One region of the Streptomyces sp. NBC_01260 genome, then DNA from elsewhere that is predicted to be linked to it. Evidence: riboswitches for the same ligand, from Rfam matches in the RefSeq annotation. Region 1 holds a riboswitch; each other region holds the start of a gene.
The links. A riboswitch is a leader RNA that binds a small molecule or an ion and turns the genes downstream of it on or off. The one in region 1 is predicted to bind cyclic di-AMP.
Positions count from the first base shown of each region.

Region 1 (4,205 bases):
AGCGAACCGATCTGGTTGACCTTGACGAGCAGGGCGTTGGCGGAGCCCTCCTCGATGCCGCGGGCCAGGCGCTCCGGGTTGGTGACGAAGAGGTCGTCGCCGACGATCTGCACCTTGGCGCCGATCTTGTCGGTGATGACCTTCCAGCCGGCCCAGTCGTCCTCGTACAGCGGGTCCTCGATGGAGACCAGCGGGTACGCGGAGACGAGCTCCTCGTAGTACTCGGTCATCTCGGCGGCCGAGCGGGACTTGCCCTCGAACTCGTACTTGCCGTCCTTGTAGAACTCGGACGCGGCGACGTCGAGCGCGAGCGCGATGTCCTTGCCCGGGGCGTAGCCGGCTTCCTTGATGGCCTCGACGATGAGGTCGAGGGCCGCGCGGTTGGACTCCAGGTTCGGCGCGAAGCCGCCCTCGTCACCGAGGCCGGTGGACAGGCCCTTGGTCTTCAGGACCTTCTTCAGCGTGTGGTAGACCTCGGCGCCCCAGCGCAGGGCCTCGGAGAAGGACTCCGCGCCGATCGGGGCGATCATGAACTCCTGGATGTCCACGTTGGAGTCGGCGTGCGACCCACCGTTGAGGATGTTCATCATCGGGACGGGCAGCAGGTGCGCGTTCGGGCCACCGAGGTAGCGGAACAGCGGCAGGTCCGAGGCCTCGGACGCGGCGTGGGCGACGGCGAGCGAGACGCCGAGGATGGCGTTGGCGCCGAGCGAGCCCTTGTTCTCCGTGGCGTCCAGGTCGAACATGGCCTGGTCGATCAGCCGCTGCTCGGTCGCGTCATAGCCGACGAGCTCCGGGCCGATCTGCTCGATCACGGCGAGGACCGCCTTCTCGACGCCCTTCCCGTGGTAGCGGTTGGGGTCACCGTCGCGAAGCTCAATGGCCTCGAACGCACCGGTGGAGGCTCCGGACGGAACAGCAGCACGACCCGTGCTGCCGTCGTCGAGGCCAACCTCGACCTCGACCGTGGGGTTGCCCCGGGAGTCGAGGATTTCCCGGGCTACGACGACGTCGATGGACGGCACGAGGCATCTCCTTCTGGGATATGACGCTGGTTGTGCAGGGTCACTTTGGCCTTGCGACAAGAGCCTAACCGGCCCGGCCGTCTCAGTCGGCCGACCGCCCGTCCCCTGGGACGAAAAAGGACCCAAGAGCTGTCATAGCGGGGCGAACGGCCAGAAATTTACTGACCAGTAACTACAACAGTTGAACAATCAACGCGGAATCCGGTGAGCCGCGAAGCGATGGCCCGGCGACCGGCGAACCCCGGCCCGGCACGCATGGGGGGAAGATGCGGGCCGGGCCGGGGTGCTCAGCGAGGAGGGTGCTGAATCACTTCACCAGGTGGAGCTGCTGACCCGGGAAGATCATGTCGGCGTCCTTGACGATGTCCTTGTTCAGCTCGAACAGCTGCTCCCAGCCGCCCTTGACGTGGTGGTCGGCCGCGATCTTGCTCAGCGAGTCGCCGGTGACGACCTTGTACTCGCCATCACCCTTCTTGACCTTCTCGCCGGTCGGGGTGGTGACGGTCTTCTTCTGCTCCGCCTTGGGGGCGGTCGAGCGGTCAGAGCGGTTGGTGGCCGGGGCCTCGGTGCGCTCGGACTTCTTCGGCTCGGCCTGCTGGGCCGGAGCCGACTCCTGCTTGGGAGCGGTCTCGGTCTTGGGGGCGGTGGAGCCGGTGCCGACACCCGGGTCGACACCGTCGTTGCTCAGGTTGCCGGCACCGGCGCAGGACCAGGCGCCCGGTCCCTGCATGTCGAGGAGCTTCTCGGCCACGGTGATCTGCTGGGACTTGCTGGCCAGGTCGGCGCGGGCCGCGTACTGCGTACCGCCGGCGGCGGCCCAGCTGGACTGCGAGAACTGCAGACCGCCGTAGTAGCCGTTGCCGGTGTTGATGGACCAGTTGCCGCCGGACTCGCACTGGGCGACCGCGTCCCACGTGGAGACGGAGGCCGCGGAGGCGCCGGTCGCACCCATCAGGGGCACGGCGATGGCGGCACCGGTCACACCGGCGAGCGTGGCGATACGGACGGCCTTGGACGGGCGGCGGTGCTTGTTGCCCTTGCTGTTCAGCAGCATCGAGACTTCTCCTCACCGACGCCTGCGAGGTGAGCTGTCGGGTTCGGGCCAAGTGAGTTGCCCGGTCGCACGTCCTAGCGCACGACTTAACCCCAAGCCGGTCCTGATGCGTCTTGCGACGATCGGGCCCGGCACTTACCTGGGTCCCCCGCTCCTGCCTACGGCGCTTTACGCGTCTGTTCCCTTCGACCGACGGCAGGATTCGGCGTGACGATCGACGGGGCCCGCGGTGCGAGCGGTTCCGACCGTAAACACACGCAACCCCCATCTCCAAAGAAGGACATACCGGATAAACAGCCCTTACTTGCATCTGAAGAAGGCCTGTTTGCGCAGGTCGGAACGGATGCGGGGGGAGCTCCCGAACAAGACGCACCAGTTCACGCAAAGAGACCCATGTCTCACTTAGTCAAAAATGGGACATAGACCGCCTAAGTACCCCAGATTTGGGGCGCATTCAGCTGATGATCAGACTGCTTCCGCGGTCGTTCTCATCCGGCCTTCACGCCGAGATCGAGACTCTGGCCAGGGAGGATGAGGTCCGGGTCGGAGCCGACCGCCGCCTTGTTGGCCTCGTACAGCCCGGTCCAGCCGCCGGGCAGCTTCTGTGCGTCAGCAATCGCCCAGAGGTTGTCGCCCGGCCGGACGGTGTACGTACCGTCAGCGGCGGGTGCGCCCTTGCCGCGTGCGTCACCTTCGCCGCGCGAGGCGTGCCGTCCCGAGTCCCGGTCGCTGCCGGGCTTCTCCGGGGCCGGCGCACCGCGGTGCCTGCCGCCCGTGTCCCCGGCCCGGGAGGACCTGCCCGGGGCGTCGGAGGTGTCACTCGCGCCGGAGGAGCCGGATGCCGAGGGCGTGGCGGACGGGGAGTCCGAGGCGTCCGGCGTACGGTCCTTGTCGGCGGTGTCGGCGGTGTCGGCGGTGGCGTCGTCCGACGGGGTCTTCTTGGCGCCCTTGGACGCGCCGTCCGACGGGTCGGCGCTCGCGGACGGGTCCGCGCTCTCGGACGGGTGGGCGGACGGGGTGCTGCCCGGGTCGACGCCCGGCAGGGAACCGTCCACGGCGAGGCCGGAGATGACGGCGCAGCTGGGCCACGCCTTCGGCCCCTGGTCGTCCAGGACCTTCTCCGCCACGGCGATCTGCTGCGAGCGGCTGGCCAGGTCCGCACGCGGGGCGTACGAATCGCCGCCGTAGGACTTCCACACCTCCTGCGAGAACTGCAGGCCGCCGTAGAAGCCGTTGCTGAGGTCGGCACTCCACATGCCGCCGCTCTCGCACTCGGCGACCCGGTCCCAGGTCGAGGCGTCGGCTGCGTGCGCGCCGGCCGCGCCGAGCAGCGGGATGGCGATGGCCGAGCCGGTCACGCCTGCGGCGACGACGATCGCGGGTGCCTGCCGAGGGCGACGGTGCCTGCCGTTCGCGGAGCCCATGGGAATGCCTTCCGTGTGACGGACGAGTGACGGATGAGTCGAACGGTGAACCTAGCGGGACTCGAACGTGTGTCACAAGTCGATGCAGCAGAGATCACGTGAAAGTCACAGAGTTGACAGAGCGTCACCTTCGCCGGGGACGGTCTCGGGGGTGAACTCCACCGGAAGCGTGCGCAGTCCGCGCATGATGAGCCCGCCACGCCAGCGCAAATCGGCAGGTTCCACCGCAAGTCGCAGGTCCGGGAGGCGTTTCAGCAGCGTGGCGAGCGCGGCCTGTCCCTCCAGCCGGGCGAGCGGTGCTCCCAGGCAGTAATGGATGCCGTGACCGTAACCGAGGTGCTGATTGTCACGCCGCGAGAGGTCCAGCGTGTCCGGAGCGGCGAAGCGTTCGGGGTCCCGGTCGGCGGCCGCCAGCACCACCAGCACGGGGTCCCCCTCGGCGACCGGCTGCCCGCCGATCGTCAGCGCCTCGGTGGCGAACCGCCAGGTCGCCAGCTCCACCGGACCGTCGTAACGCAGCAGTTCCTCGACCCCGGTGGCCAGCAGCTCCGTCTCCCCCGCCGCCAGGGACCGCTGGAGCCGCTCGCGCTGCTCCGGGTGGCCCAGCAGGGTGTGGACGCCGTTGCCGATGAGGTTGACGGTCGTCTCGAACCCGGCGAAGAGCAGGATGAAGGCCATCGCGGCGGCCTCGTTCTCGGTCAG
Region 1 covers NZ_CP108464.1:5,078,772-5,082,976, reverse strand. Annotated here, with positions in the region: gene eno (phosphopyruvate hydratase) at 1-1,025, opposite strand, end outside; gene OG322_RS22560 (LysM peptidoglycan-binding domain-containing protein) at 1,333-2,079, opposite strand; cyclic di-AMP (ydaO/yuaA leader) riboswitch at 2,084-2,255, opposite strand; gene OG322_RS22555 (transglycosylase family protein) at 2,568-3,503, opposite strand; gene OG322_RS22550 (cytochrome P450 family protein) at 3,609-4,205, opposite strand, start outside.

Region 2 (4,205 bases), 4.5 Mb from region 1:
CGCTCACCCCGGCCAGGCGGAAGGACTCCGACTCGCAGGAGCGGAAGATGCCCCGCGGCCTGGTCATCAGGCTGTTCGCCTACCTGGTGGCCGGGCACGTCATCGCGGGCTTCCTCTACCTGCTGTTCGCGGTGGGGATGCACAACCAGTAGCCGCGCGCTCTGTGGCCCGGCCGGCCGGTCAGGCCTCGTCGAGGAGCCGCTCGCGCAGCCGCTCCCGTGTCTCGGGGGTGATCTTCAGCCCCTCGGAGAGGTAGCGGTCGGTGCCGCCCCAGGTCTCGTCGATCGTGTCGAAGGCCGCGGCGAGATATTCGCTGTGGGCTCCGAAGAGCGGGCTGAGGAGCTCCATCACCTCGGGCGACATCCCGGCCGCCGAGGTGTCGCTGCGGCGCACCCGGTAGCGGCGGTGGGCTTCGTTGGACTTGAGGTAGTCGGCCTCGACGGCCTCGCGCCTGACGCCGACCGCGAGCAGGGAGACCGCGATCGAGAGCCCTGCCCGGTCCTTGCCGGCCGCGCAGTGCATCAGGGCGGGGACGCTGTCCTCGGCCAGGGCGTGCAGCACGCGACTGTGCTCGGCGGTGCGGTCCAGGATGATCGAGCGGTAGGAGGCGACCATGCGGTCGGTCCCCTTGCCGCCGCCGAGGATGCCGCGCAGCTCGTCCATGTTGCCGTCGCGCACCATCTGCCAGAACTCGGTGCCGTCCGCCGGATCGGTGAGCGGGATGTTCACGTTGCGCACGCCGGGCAGCTCGACGTCCATTCCGTCCAGCTTGAGGTCGGTGGCGTTGCGGAAGTCGAAGACGGTGTGGAGGCCGAGGCCGCCGAGGAACGCGGCGTCCTCGGCGGTGGCGCCCGCCAGGTGACCGCTGCGGTAGAGCCGTCCGTACCGCACCCGGCGGCCGTCCGAGGCGGGTAGCCCGCCCACGTCACGGAAATTACGGACCCCTGCCAGCTCGGGTTCCGTCGACGGGGTCTGCGGCAGCTGCTGCGTCACGGTCACTCCTGGAGGCTCTGCCGCCGACGCGTGTCGCCGACGGGTCCACTCCCGTGACGATACGACATCGGATACTCGGGCAATCATGTCGGTGACGGCTCCATGTGCCCGTTCTTCTGCCCTCTGCGCGGCCCCCGGACCGCCACGGTTCGGGGGCCGTCGGGGCGCGCGCAGCGACGGTGGTGCCGACGCGGGGCGGCCGCGGCTCCGAAGTGAATGGTGGGTGCGACATGTCCGTATTGAGGCCTTTAGTCGAACATGCCCTGCTTATAAGGGAGATGGTCGCCCACTCGTGAGCGGGATCATATCCGTGACGGTGTGTGGCGGTGCGCCGGTTGGGTAATCCGTGCGTCGTGCGGAAAGCCAAGATCCATAATCCACGGAGTGTCACCGGAATTCCGCGCCGATTTTCCGGAGCGGAATCCGGAGTGGAACCCATGGCTTGTTTCCGCCGTCCCGGCTCGCTTACGTTCACTCTCAATCCGGATGGAACGCCTAATCCTGCCGCCGTCCGGAATTCGCACCCACTCACCGTGTGGCAGGAGCGGGGGAACCAGGTAAGCCGCCGACCGGAGAGATCCGGCCGGCTCGGGGTTAAGTCGCGCCAGGCGTGACCGGGCATCTCCAGCCCGAACCCGACAGCTCACCTCGTAGGCGCCGGAGAGGAAATTCTTCATGCCCATACTGGGTAAGCACCGCCGTCCGAAGTCCAGCACCATCGCCCGTGGCATCGTCGTCGCCAGCGCCGGCGGAGCCGTCATCGTGCTTCCGCTGCTCGGTGCCACCGGTGCCACCGCCGCGGAGCACGCCGCTCCCGCCACCGCGAAGTCGGCCGCCGCCACGCACGCCGCCCCGGCCAAGCCGGTCGCCGAGAAGCAGGCCGGCACCAAGACGTACTCCGTGGTCTCCGGCGACTACCTGTCGAAGATCGCTGCCCAGCACAAGCTCAAGGGTGGCTGGGAGAAGCTGTACCAGGACAACCGCGAGGTCGTCGGCGACGACCCGAGCCTGATCTTCCCGGGCATGAAGCTGACGCTCGGCGGCGAGGCCTGGGGCCACGCCTCGACCACCGGCTCGCACACCTCCGCGGGTGCCACCACCCCGTCGAAGGCCCCGGCTCCGGCCAAGACCGAGTCGAAGGCCCCCGCGGCTTCCAACTCCGCGTCCTCCTCCGGTACCCAGGCGTCCAACGAGACCTCGGCCCCGGCCGGTCAGGGCACCGCCTCCGGTTACGTCCACCCGGTTCCCGGCAGCCACACCACCGCCTACCGCGCCTCCGGCGCCAACTGGTCCAGCGGCAGCCACACCGGCATCGACTTCCCCGTCTCCACCGGCACCAGCGTGAAGGCGATCACCTCGGGCACCGTCGTCACCGCCGGCTGGGGCGGCGCGTACGGCAACGAGGTCGTCATCAAGCACGCCGACGGCCACTACTCGCAGTACGGCCACATGTCCTCGCTCTCCGTCTCGGCGGGCCAGACCGTGACCGCGGGCCAGCAGGTCGGCCTCTCGGGCGCCACCGGCAACGCGACCGGCCCGCACCTGCACTTCGAGATCCGCACGGGTCCGGCGTACGGCTCGGACATCGACCCGATCGCCTACCTGGCGTCGCACGGGATCAACGTCTGATCCAGGCAGTACCGGTCCGGTGACCCGGACCAGAGCAATACACAGAGGGACGGTGCGCGGCGGCGCACCGTCCTTCTGCTTATTCCCCCTTTACCAAAAACTGACCGGGTGGTCTATCTCACCACCCGTCAACCCCGTATTACGGTCGCGTAGGTCACATTCGACGGTGCAGGATATGCCCTTGTGGCAAACGATTCGAGAAACATCCGACAGGGCGTCATCAACCGACAGGGCGCCATCGAGTCGTACGCGGCGATTGGCGACAGTTTCACCGAGGGAGTCGGCGACCTCGGCCCGGACGGGACATTCGTCGGCTGGGCGGACCGGTTCGCGGTAATCCTCGCGGACCAGCTCCCGGACCCCGAAACGGCGCCGCGCATTACTGGCGCCGCGCACGGGAACTTCAGGTACGCCAATCTCGCCGTACGAGGACGTCTCCTCGACCAGATAGTCGAGGAGCAGGTGCCGCGCGCCAGGGAACTCGCCCCCGACCTGGTGAGCTTCTGCGCGGGCGGCAACGACATCATCCGGCCGGGCACCGACCCCGACGACGTCGCCGAGCGCTTCGAGCGCGCGGTCGCGGAGCTGACCGAATCGGTCGGCACCGTCATGGTCACCACCGGCTTCGACACCCGTGGTGTTCCCGTGCTGCGCCATCTGCGCGGCAAGATCGCCACCTACACCGCCCATGTGCGGTCCATCGCGGACCGCTACGACTGCCCGGTGCTCGACCTCTGGTCGCTGCGCTCCGTGCAGGACCGGCGCGCATGGGACGGCGACCGGCTGCATCTGTCGCCCGAGGGACACACCCGGGTCGCGCTGCGCGCCGCCCAGGTGCTCGGTCTCGACGTGCCGGCCGACCCGGACCAGGAGTGGCCCCCGCAGGCGCACCGGGGAACGCTGGAGGTCCGGCGTGACAACATCAACTGGGCGCGCGAGTACCTGGTGCCGTGGATCGGGCGGCGCCTGCGCGGCGAGTCCTCGGGGGACCACGTGGAGGCGAAGCGGCCGGACCTGCTGCCGCTCTGAGGGGCCGGGCCGGTCAGGGTTCGCCGAACGGGTGCCGTTCGGCGAACTCGGGGGCGGTGATCCCCAGAAGCACCAGGTCGTGATGGCGTCCGGCGAAGAACTCGTGGTCGCGCAGCCGGCCCTCCTCGGTGAAGCCGAGCCCGCGGTGCAATGCGACCGACGCGCCGTTGTACGCGTAGACCTGCGCCTCGCACTTGTGATAGCGCCGCTCGCCGAACATGAAGCCCAACAGCAGCACGATCGCCTCGGACGCGTACCCGCGCCGCTGATGACCGCCGCCGACCCCGATGCCGTAAGTGAACCTGCCGGTGCGCGGGTCGGCGTCATGGGTCGAGATGCCACCGACGAGCACTCCACCGTCCAGGGCCTCGATCGCCAGCCGGAAGCAATCCCCGGTGGGCTTGGCGACGGCCTGCTCCGCCGCCCAGGCGCGGTACCCCTCGGCGGAGCGCGGCGGGTGGAGCATGTCCCCCGACCGCTGGTGATCCGAGTACCCGTCCATCTCCATGAACGCTTGCCAGTCCGCGGGTTCGATGCCGCGCAGCCGCACCCGC
Region 2 covers NZ_CP108464.1:614,680-618,884, reverse strand. Annotated here, with positions in the region: gene OG322_RS02780 (DUF6126 family protein) at 1-152, shown strand, start outside; gene OG322_RS02775 (tyrosine-protein phosphatase) at 181-993, opposite strand; cyclic di-AMP (ydaO/yuaA leader) riboswitch at 1,505-1,665, shown strand; gene OG322_RS02770 (M23 family metallopeptidase) at 1,669-2,622, shown strand; gene OG322_RS02765 (SGNH/GDSL hydrolase family protein) at 2,806-3,651, shown strand; gene OG322_RS02760 (GNAT family N-acetyltransferase) at 3,665-4,205, opposite strand, start outside.
Region 2: another riboswitch for cyclic di-AMP. It lies ahead of OG322_RS02770 (M23 family metallopeptidase); the one in region 1 lies ahead of OG322_RS22560 (LysM peptidoglycan-binding domain-containing protein).

Region 3 (4,205 bases), 2.7 Mb from region 1:
CCCGCGGCGACAACAGCGCCGCCCTGCACCTCTACCGGTCGCTGGGCTTCACCGAGTACGGGCGTCTGCCCGGCTTCGTCGCCGTCGGTGAACTCCGCTACGACAAGGTCTTCTGCATGATGGACTTCCGCCACGAGGGGTGACTCCCGTGCTGAGGAGGGAGTATGACGGCACGGATGCGTGAGGGCATGGACGCGGCCCGCTCGCGTGCCGTGGGCCTAAGCTGCCGGCTGACACCGGTACCATCCCCGACTCAGGAGCGCGCAAGATGTTCGACCCCGTCCAGAAGCACCCGTATCCCGACGCGTTCCGGCCGGACGAAGCGCCTGCACCGCACGCACTGCTCGCACCGCTGACCGGGTTCCTGGGCACCTGGGCCGGGCGGGGCCGCGGTGAGTACCCGACGCTCGCCGAGGAGTTCCGGTACGCGCAGGAGGTGACCTTCAGTCATGACGGACGGCCCTTCCTCCACTACGAGGCGCGCGCCTGGCTGCTGGACGCGGACGGTGCCCCGCTGCGGCCGTCGGCCCGGGAGAGCGGCTGGTGGCGGATGCAGCCGGACGGGCGCGTGGAGGCGCTGATCACCCAGCCCACCGGTATCGCGGAGATCCTGACCGGCCGCGCGGCCGACGGCGCTGCCGACCTCGCCACCCATCAGGTCGCTCTCGCTCCCACAGCGAAGGAAGTCAGCGCCACCCGCCGCCGCTACACCCTGACGGACGACGGCACGCTCGAATTCGTCCATGACCTCGCGGCGGTCGGTCAGCCGCTCCAGCACCACCTTTCGGCGCAGCTCCGACGCGAGGGCGGGAGCTGAGCCCTCAGGGGCGGTGCACCGGGGCGGTGCCGACTTCCTTGCCGGTGTGGTGACTTCCGTGCCGGTGTGGTCACTTGGGCTCCGCCCTGCCTGACCGCCCGCGTTCACGCCTTTGTCAGGACGTCCCGCAGCCGGGCCGCGTACGCCCGCGGATGCGTGCTGTTGCCGTTGTGTCCGCCGGGGAACGTGACGACTTCCCGGCCGACCGGCTCGGCGGGGCTCTGCGCGCACTGTCCGACGAAACCCGAAGGCGCCGTGGCGCTGCCGCTCGCGGGCACGATGTGTACGGGAGTCGCCCGCAGCGCTTCCTGGTCGAGCTCGGCGTCGATGACCGCGGTGCAGCGGTCCACGAGCAGGCCGAGCAGATCGGTGCTGCGGTCCGCGTCGCCCTCACCGCTCTGGGAGACGAGCGCAGCGGGCCGGAGTCGCGGACTTCGCAGTGGAGCGTGGCGCCGTCTGTCGTGAGTCTCTGCATGGGTCCATCCGCGACCCCTGTTCGACCGCGCCCGGGGCGCTGCTTCCGGGGTGCCCAAATGTCCTGATTGCGCAACTAGTCAGAATTGCAGCTAATTAACCCTCAGGGCACCTTTTCTGTGGCTCAAAGGTTATTAATATCCAGCAAATCGCCCGTTTCGGGCGCAGTGGTCAGCATCACTTTTCTGGCCCCGGGACGCGGGGTGTCCGCCTTCGGTTCCCTGTTGCGCCAAGAAAATTGACTTCCCCGGGGAGGTCTGATGGTGAGTATTTCCTTTAATTGATCTTGCGATTCAATTGAGATCCAGAATTCAGGGCTTGTTTCGCTCGGCGTTTCTCGCTTACGGTCACCGTCAATCCGGATGGAACGCCGAATCCTGCCGCCGTCCGGAAACCCGACCCACTCACGTACGGCAGGAGCGGGGGACCCAGGTTTGCCGCCGGTCCGGTATCCGGAGCGGCTAGGGGTGAAGTCGCCATCACGGGCGGCCGGACATCTCCAGTCCGAACCCGACAGCTCACCTCGCAGGCGGCGGAGAGGAAATGCGCCATGCCCATCATGGGTAAGAACCGTCGTTCCAAGTCCACCTCCCTGACCCGCGGTTTCATCGCCGTGAGCACGGGCGGAGTCGTTCTCGCGCTCCCCCTGATCGGGGCCGGATCGGCTTCTGCCGCACCGGCACACTCTGTCGTCGCAGAAAAGTCGGCGGCCTCGACTTCCGTTGCTGCCAAGGAAATTGCCGTCCGCAAGGCGGAGTCCACCGTCTATTCCGTGGTCTCCGGTGATTCGCTTTCCAAGATCGCCCAGGGACATTCCCTCAGTGGCGGCTGGGAGCGGCTCTACCAGGACAACCGGAGTGCGATCGGTGGAAACCCCGATCTGATTTACCCGGGGCTCAAGCTGACCATCGGTGCCAAGTCCGCGGCTGTCGCGCCCAAGGCGGCCCCCGCGGCCGAATCGAAGGCAAAGCCCGCGACCGAGTCCAAGCCCACGGCCGATGCCTCGCAGTCGTCCGACCGGGCCGCTGGCACCGACCGTGCCGACCGGTCCCAGCGGACGGCCACGCCCCTCGCTGAGGAGACCGCAGCCACCGCTCCGGCGCAGGCTGCGACGGCGTACACCGACGACCTCGACGGCTGGATCAAGGAGTCGCTGGCCGTGATGGCCCAGCACGGCATCCCCGGCAGCTACGACGGCATCTACCGCAACGTCATCCGCGAGTCCTCGGGCAACCCGCAGATCGTCAACAACTGGGACTCGAACGCCGCCGCCGGCACCCCCTCGAAGGGCCTCCTCCAGGTCATCCAGCCCACCTTCGAGGCCTACCACGTGGCCGGTACGTCGATGGACATCCTCGACCCCGTCGCCAACATCACCGCCGCGTGCAACTACGCCGCCGCCACGTACGGCTCGATCGACAACGTGTTCGGGGCCTACTGACATAGCGCGGATCCGCCTTCGGGAGAAGCCGGGCGCAGGGGTGGGAAGGAGCCGATCGGCTCCTTCCCACCCCTTTTTCGTGTGTCGTACAACCCTTCCGCCTCATAGGAGGTCGAACGGGGCGCCAGGAAGGTAACGGGCCTTTCCTGGCGTCCCCCCGGACTCGCCCGGTCATCCTTGAACCGAGGAGCCGCTCGTGCGCACCAACCGTTCGGCCGCCGTTGTCGCGGCCGCATTTCTCCTGATGGCAGGGGCCGGCATCGCCGCGCCCTCCGCCTACGCCGGCACTCCTGGCGGAACGCACGCGAACGACCGCAACACAGATTTCAACGGCGACGGATACGAGGACGTGCTCACCGGCGCGTCCGGCGGGACCGTCGGCGGGAAGAAGGGCGCGGGCTACGTGACCGTGCAGTACGGCGCGAAGACGGGCATCGGGACCTACAACCCCGTGGTGCTCAGCCAGAACACCGCCGGGGTGCCGGGGGCCGCCGAGGCGGGTGACGGCTTCGGCAGCGCGCTCGCCACCGGCGACCTCGACGGGGACGGCTACGACGACGCGATCGTCGGCCTGCCCGGCGAGGACATCGAGCCGGTGACCGACGCGGGCGGCATCGTCGTGCTGTGGGGCTCCCCGAAGGGGCTCTCGGGCGCCGACAGCGACTGGCTTCAGGCCGATCAGCTCGTGGTCGGCGCCCGGTTCGGCAGTGCTCTCGCGGCGGCACACTTCAGCCCCGGCATCCCGGGTGACCAGCTGGCCGTGACCGACCGCGACAACCTCACCCTGTACCAGTACGACGCGGCGCCGCAGGGCAGGTCCGCGCAGTTGGTGCCCGCGTCGCGAAACCGCCTGACCCCCGGCACCCCGGGCCGCCCGATCGCGCCCAGGGCCATGACCACCGGCGACTACGACGGCAACGGCCTCGCCGATCTCGTCGTCGCCGGAGTGACCACGGGCAAGGAATCGGGCCACGGCTGGTCGTCGCTGTTCCTCGGCGATGTCCAGGGACTCCGCTACGAGGGCGATCTGCGCGGCGGCCCGGCCGTCGCATCCGGTGACATCAACAACGACGGCTACGACGACCTCGTCACCGGGGAGCCGAACAGTCCCGACGACGGCGGCGCGGCCGTGACCGGTGGAGTCGTCGGCGTGTACTACGGCAGCGCCGGTGACGGGCCGGCCGGCGCCGAGGGCCCGGGCACCCCGCCGGTGTGGTGGACGCAGGACACCCCGGGCATCCCGGGCAAGGCCGAGGCCGGCGACGGCTGGGGAAGCGACCTCTCCGTGGCGGACGTCAACGGCGACGGGTACGCGGACGTGGCGATCGGCGCACCGGGCGAGGACATTTACGACGTCGCGGACGCAGGCGCCGTGTGGGTGCTGCGCGGCTCGGCCGACGGGCTGACCGCCGCCGACGCGGCCTCCTGGGACCAGAACTCGGGGTTCGTCCTGGGCGTGGCGGAGAAGGGCGA
Region 3 covers NZ_CP108464.1:7,767,304-7,771,508, forward strand. Annotated here, with positions in the region: gene OG322_RS34530 (GNAT family N-acetyltransferase) at 1-143, shown strand, start outside; gene OG322_RS34535 (FABP family protein) at 269-817, shown strand; gene OG322_RS34540 (hypothetical protein) at 922-1,167, opposite strand; cyclic di-AMP (ydaO/yuaA leader) riboswitch at 1,653-1,838, shown strand; gene OG322_RS34545 (LysM peptidoglycan-binding domain-containing protein) at 1,842-2,732, shown strand; gene OG322_RS34550 (FG-GAP repeat protein) at 2,929-4,205, shown strand, end outside.
Region 3: another riboswitch for cyclic di-AMP. It lies ahead of OG322_RS34545 (LysM peptidoglycan-binding domain-containing protein); the one in region 1 lies ahead of OG322_RS22560 (LysM peptidoglycan-binding domain-containing protein).

Region 4 (4,205 bases), 2.0 Mb from region 1:
CCGTGTGCAGGGTCATCAGCGTGACGACTCCGGAGCCGTCGGTGTCCTCGTCGGGGATCTGGTCGGAGTCGGCGACGAGCGCGACCCGCTCCAGGAACTCGGAGAGGGTGCCCGCACCCTCCTCCTCGCCGCGCTCCTGCTCGAATTCGAGCGCGACGGCGGCAAGCTCCTGGAGGTTCTCGATCCGGGTCTCGTCCTGCGGGTCGGTGGAGGCCTGGAGCTCGGCGAGGTAGCCGGTCCGTTCCATGACGGCCTCCAGCACCACCGCGGGGCCCGCGCCCGACTCGACGATCGTGCGCAACTCCTCCATCAGCGTGTTGAACCGCTTGACGGCGTTGGCGGAACGCGCGGCCATGCCGTACGCCTCGTCGACGCGGCGCAGCGCCTGCGGGAAGGTGATCTTCTCGCGTAGTGACAGGGCGTCGATCATCGCCTCGGCCCGGTCGCCGATGCCGCGCTTGGGCACGTTCAGGATGCGGCGCAGCGGGACCGTGTCCTCGGGGTTGGCGAGGACCCGGAGGTAGGCCAGGACGTCCCGGACCTCCTTGCGCTCGTAGAAGCGCACACCGCCGACGACCTTGTAGGGCAGGCCGACCCGGATGAAGATCTCCTCGAAGACACGGGACTGCGCGTTCGTCCGGTAGAAGATCGCGACATCTCCGGCCCTGGCGTCGCCCGCGTCGGTCAGCCGGTCGATCTCGTCGGCGACGAACTGCGCCTCGTCGTGCTCGGTGTCCGCGACGTAGCCGGTGATCCGGGCTCCGGAGCCGGCGTTGGTCCAGAGGTTCTTCGGGCGGCGGCTCTCGTTGCGCTCGATGACGGCGTTGGCGGCGGACAGGATCGTCTGGGTGGAGCGGTAGTTCTGTTCCAGCAGGATCGTGGTCGCGTCCGGGTAGTCCTCCTCGAACTGGAGGATGTTGCGGATCGTGGCGCCGCGGAAGGCGTAGATCGACTGGTCCGCGTCACCGACGACGCACAGCTCGCCGGGGGCGTCGGCGGCACCGGCCGGGCCGACCAGTTCCCGTACGAGCGTGTACTGGGCGTGGTTGGTGTCCTGGTACTCGTCGACCAGGACGTGCCGGAAGCGGCGGCGGTAGTGCTCGGCGACGTCGGGGAAGGCCTGGAGCAGGTGCACCGTCGTCATGATGATGTCGTCGAAGTCCAGCGCGTTGGCCTCGCGCAGCCGGGCCTGGTACATCGCGTAGGCCTGGGCGAGCGTCTTCTCGAAACCGTCCGCCGCCTGGCCGGCGAAGGTCTCCTCGTCGATCAGCTCGTTCTTCAGGTTCGACACCTTCGCCGTGAACGACTTCGGCGGGAAGCGCTTCGGGTCGAGGTCGAGATCGCGGCAGACCAGGGCCATCAGCCGCTTGGAGTCCGCGGCGTCGTAGATCGAGAACGAGGAGGTGAAGCCGAGCTTCTTCGACTCGCGGCGCAGGATCCGTACGCACGCGCTGTGGAAGGTCATGACCCACATGGCGTTGGCGCGGGGGCCGACGAGCTGCTCGACGCGCTCCTTCATCTCGCCGGCGGCCTTGTTGGTGAAGGTGATCGCCAGGATCTGGCCGGGGTGCACCCCGCGCTCGGCCAGCAGGTGGGCGATGCGGTGGGTCAGCACCCGGGTCTTGCCCGAACCGGCCCCGGCGACGATGAGCAGCGGGGACCCCGCGTGCACCACGGCGGCACGCTGCTCGGTGTTCAGCCCGTCGAGCAGCGCGGCGGCGTCGATGACCGGGCGGTGGGCCCCGTCGCGGTAGTACGCGTCGCGGGGCGGCGGGGGCCCGTCGAACACGCCCCCGAAGAGGTCCTCCGGCACCGCTTCGGGTGCGGAGTCCTCGGGGGGCGGCGGGGGCCCTTCCTCCGTGTGCTGGAGGCCGGCCAGGAAACTGTCGTCAAAGAGGCTGCTCATCGCTGTCCGAGTCTAGGCGGCCGCACTGACACCCCGGGGCCGCATCACGAACCGCGCACCACCGCGCGGCCACGGAAAGCGATGCCGCACCCACCCTGTGTGGACGGACCCCGCACCTGACCTGCCCGCACCGCGTCCACTTCGGCAAGGTCACGAAAATGTATCGGGCATATCGAACATCAACCTTCACAGCGACACCATGAGTTGGCTAGCGTGCTCGTTCGGGCGGCCCGTACCCCCAGAGGCGAACCACGCCGAGCGGGCGTCCACGCCGAATCCGGCCTGCCCGTACGGGGTCCGGAACCGGGGACCCACACGCAGCACCGGGGTGAATCGGTCCGAACCCCCACCAGGACCGTAGGGCAGCCTTCCGTTCCGCCCGAACCCGACAGCTAACCCGGTAGGCGGTCCACGGAAGGAGATGCCGGCCTTGGCATCGCATCGCAAACCGCGCCCCCGGGTGCGCAGCACCACCCCGGCCATCGGGTTCACGACGGCCGCACTCGCCTCGGTGACCCTGCTGTCCACGCAGAGCGCGCTGGCGGCCCCGGCCCCGAAGCCCAGCATCGAGGACGTCCAGAAGAAGGTCGACGGCCTCTACCGGCAGGCGGGCACCGCGACCCAGCACTACGACCAGGCGAAAGAGGCGTCCGCCAAGCAGCGCACCAAGGTGGACGCGCTGCTGGACGACATCGCCGAGCGCGCCGACAAGCTGAACGACGCCCGCCGGACGCTCGGGAACTACGCCGCCGCCCAGTACCGCGACGGCGCGCTCGCGCCGACCGCCACCTTCTTCCTGGCCAACGACCCGCAGTCGTTCTTCGACCAGACCCACCTCATGAACCGGATGGCCGCGAACCAGCAGCAGGCCGTCACGGACTTCCGTACGAAGCAGGCCGAGGCGTCGAAGAAGCGTGCCGAGGCGGTGACGAGCCTGGAGACGCTCACCGCGTCGCAGACCAAGCTGCGTACCAGCAAGCAGAACGTGCAGAACAAGCTGACCGAGGCCCGCACGCTGCTGTCGAAGCTGACCGCCGAGGAGAAGGCGCGCCTCGCCGAGCTGGAGCGGAAGAAGCAGGCCGAGGCCAAGCGCAAGGCCGCGGAGCTGGCGGAGAAGCAGGCCGCCGCGAAGGCGGAGGCCGACCGCAAGGCCAAGGAGGCCGGAAGCGGGACCGGCACGGGGACGGGCTCGGGAACGGGCTCGGGCACCGGGACAGGCTCCGGCTCGGACAGCAGCGCCACGACGAAGGCCGGGAAGGTCCTCGCGTTCGCCCGGGCCCAGATCGGCAAGCCGTACGTCTGGGGGGCGACCGGCCCGGCCTCGTACGACTGCTCGGGGCTCACCCAGGCGGCCTGGAAGGCCGCGGGCGTCACCCTCCCGCGGACCACCTGGGACCAGGTGAAGGTCGGCACCCGGATCGCCACGGCGGATCTGCAGCCCGGGGACCTGGTCTTCTTCTACGACGACATCAGCCACGTCGGCATCTACAAGGGCGACGGCATGATGATCCACGCGCCGAAGCCGGGGGCGGACGTGCGCGAGGAGTCGATCTACTACATGCCGATCTACGGGAGCGTGCGGCCCGGCTAGCGAGTGTCCGGCGCCCCCAGGGGCCTGCCGTACGGAGCACGCGTAGTGGGTCCGTGGCCCAATACGCGGGCTCCGTGGGACCGTTAGCGTGTTCTTATGCCACTCATGGGGGAGTTGCGGCGCCGGCTAGGCCGGCGCGCTGTACCACGTACGGAAGCGCGGGTGCTGGGGTTACGCCGGCGGCGGGACCGGGGACAGGGCGCACTGGAGTGTCCCGGCCTGGTGGTCGTGGCGGTCATCGGGGCCCTGGTCGCGACCGGGATCGGCGCCGACCTGTCCGAGACGCGGGCACAGCGCGCAGAGCACCACAGGAGCGAGCGACCGTGAAGATCTTGGAGAGCGTCCGGGGCATGGCCTTCCTGGGGACCTTCGGCCAGGCCAGGCTGTTCTCGGCAGCCTGCGCCGAGCGCACCGCCGGGGTACTCCTCCAGTACCTCGCCGACGAGGGGCGCCCGGCGGACCAGGACACCTGTGTGGCCGCGCTGGAGCTGCTGTGGGACACCGCGCCGCCGGACGAGAACGTGGCCGCCGCCATGCACCGCAGGCTGAGCGCACTGCCGGAGCTCGGTCAGGAGTTCCGGCCGAGCGGCGTCCGGCAGTCGGCGGCGCTCGGGCTCAGAGCCCTGTTCGCCGGCATCGCGATGCTCATCGACCAGGGCCCGGACGGCGCGGTCGAACCGTCCGAATCGGCGCGGGCGCTCGCCCGGG
Region 4 covers NZ_CP108464.1:3,122,890-3,127,094, forward strand. Annotated here, with positions in the region: gene pcrA (DNA helicase PcrA) at 1-1,906, opposite strand, end outside; cyclic di-AMP (ydaO/yuaA leader) riboswitch at 2,166-2,329, shown strand; gene OG322_RS13440 (C40 family peptidase) at 2,328-3,497, shown strand; gene OG322_RS13445 (hypothetical protein) at 3,821-4,205, shown strand, end outside.
Region 4: another riboswitch for cyclic di-AMP. It lies ahead of OG322_RS13440 (C40 family peptidase); the one in region 1 lies ahead of OG322_RS22560 (LysM peptidoglycan-binding domain-containing protein).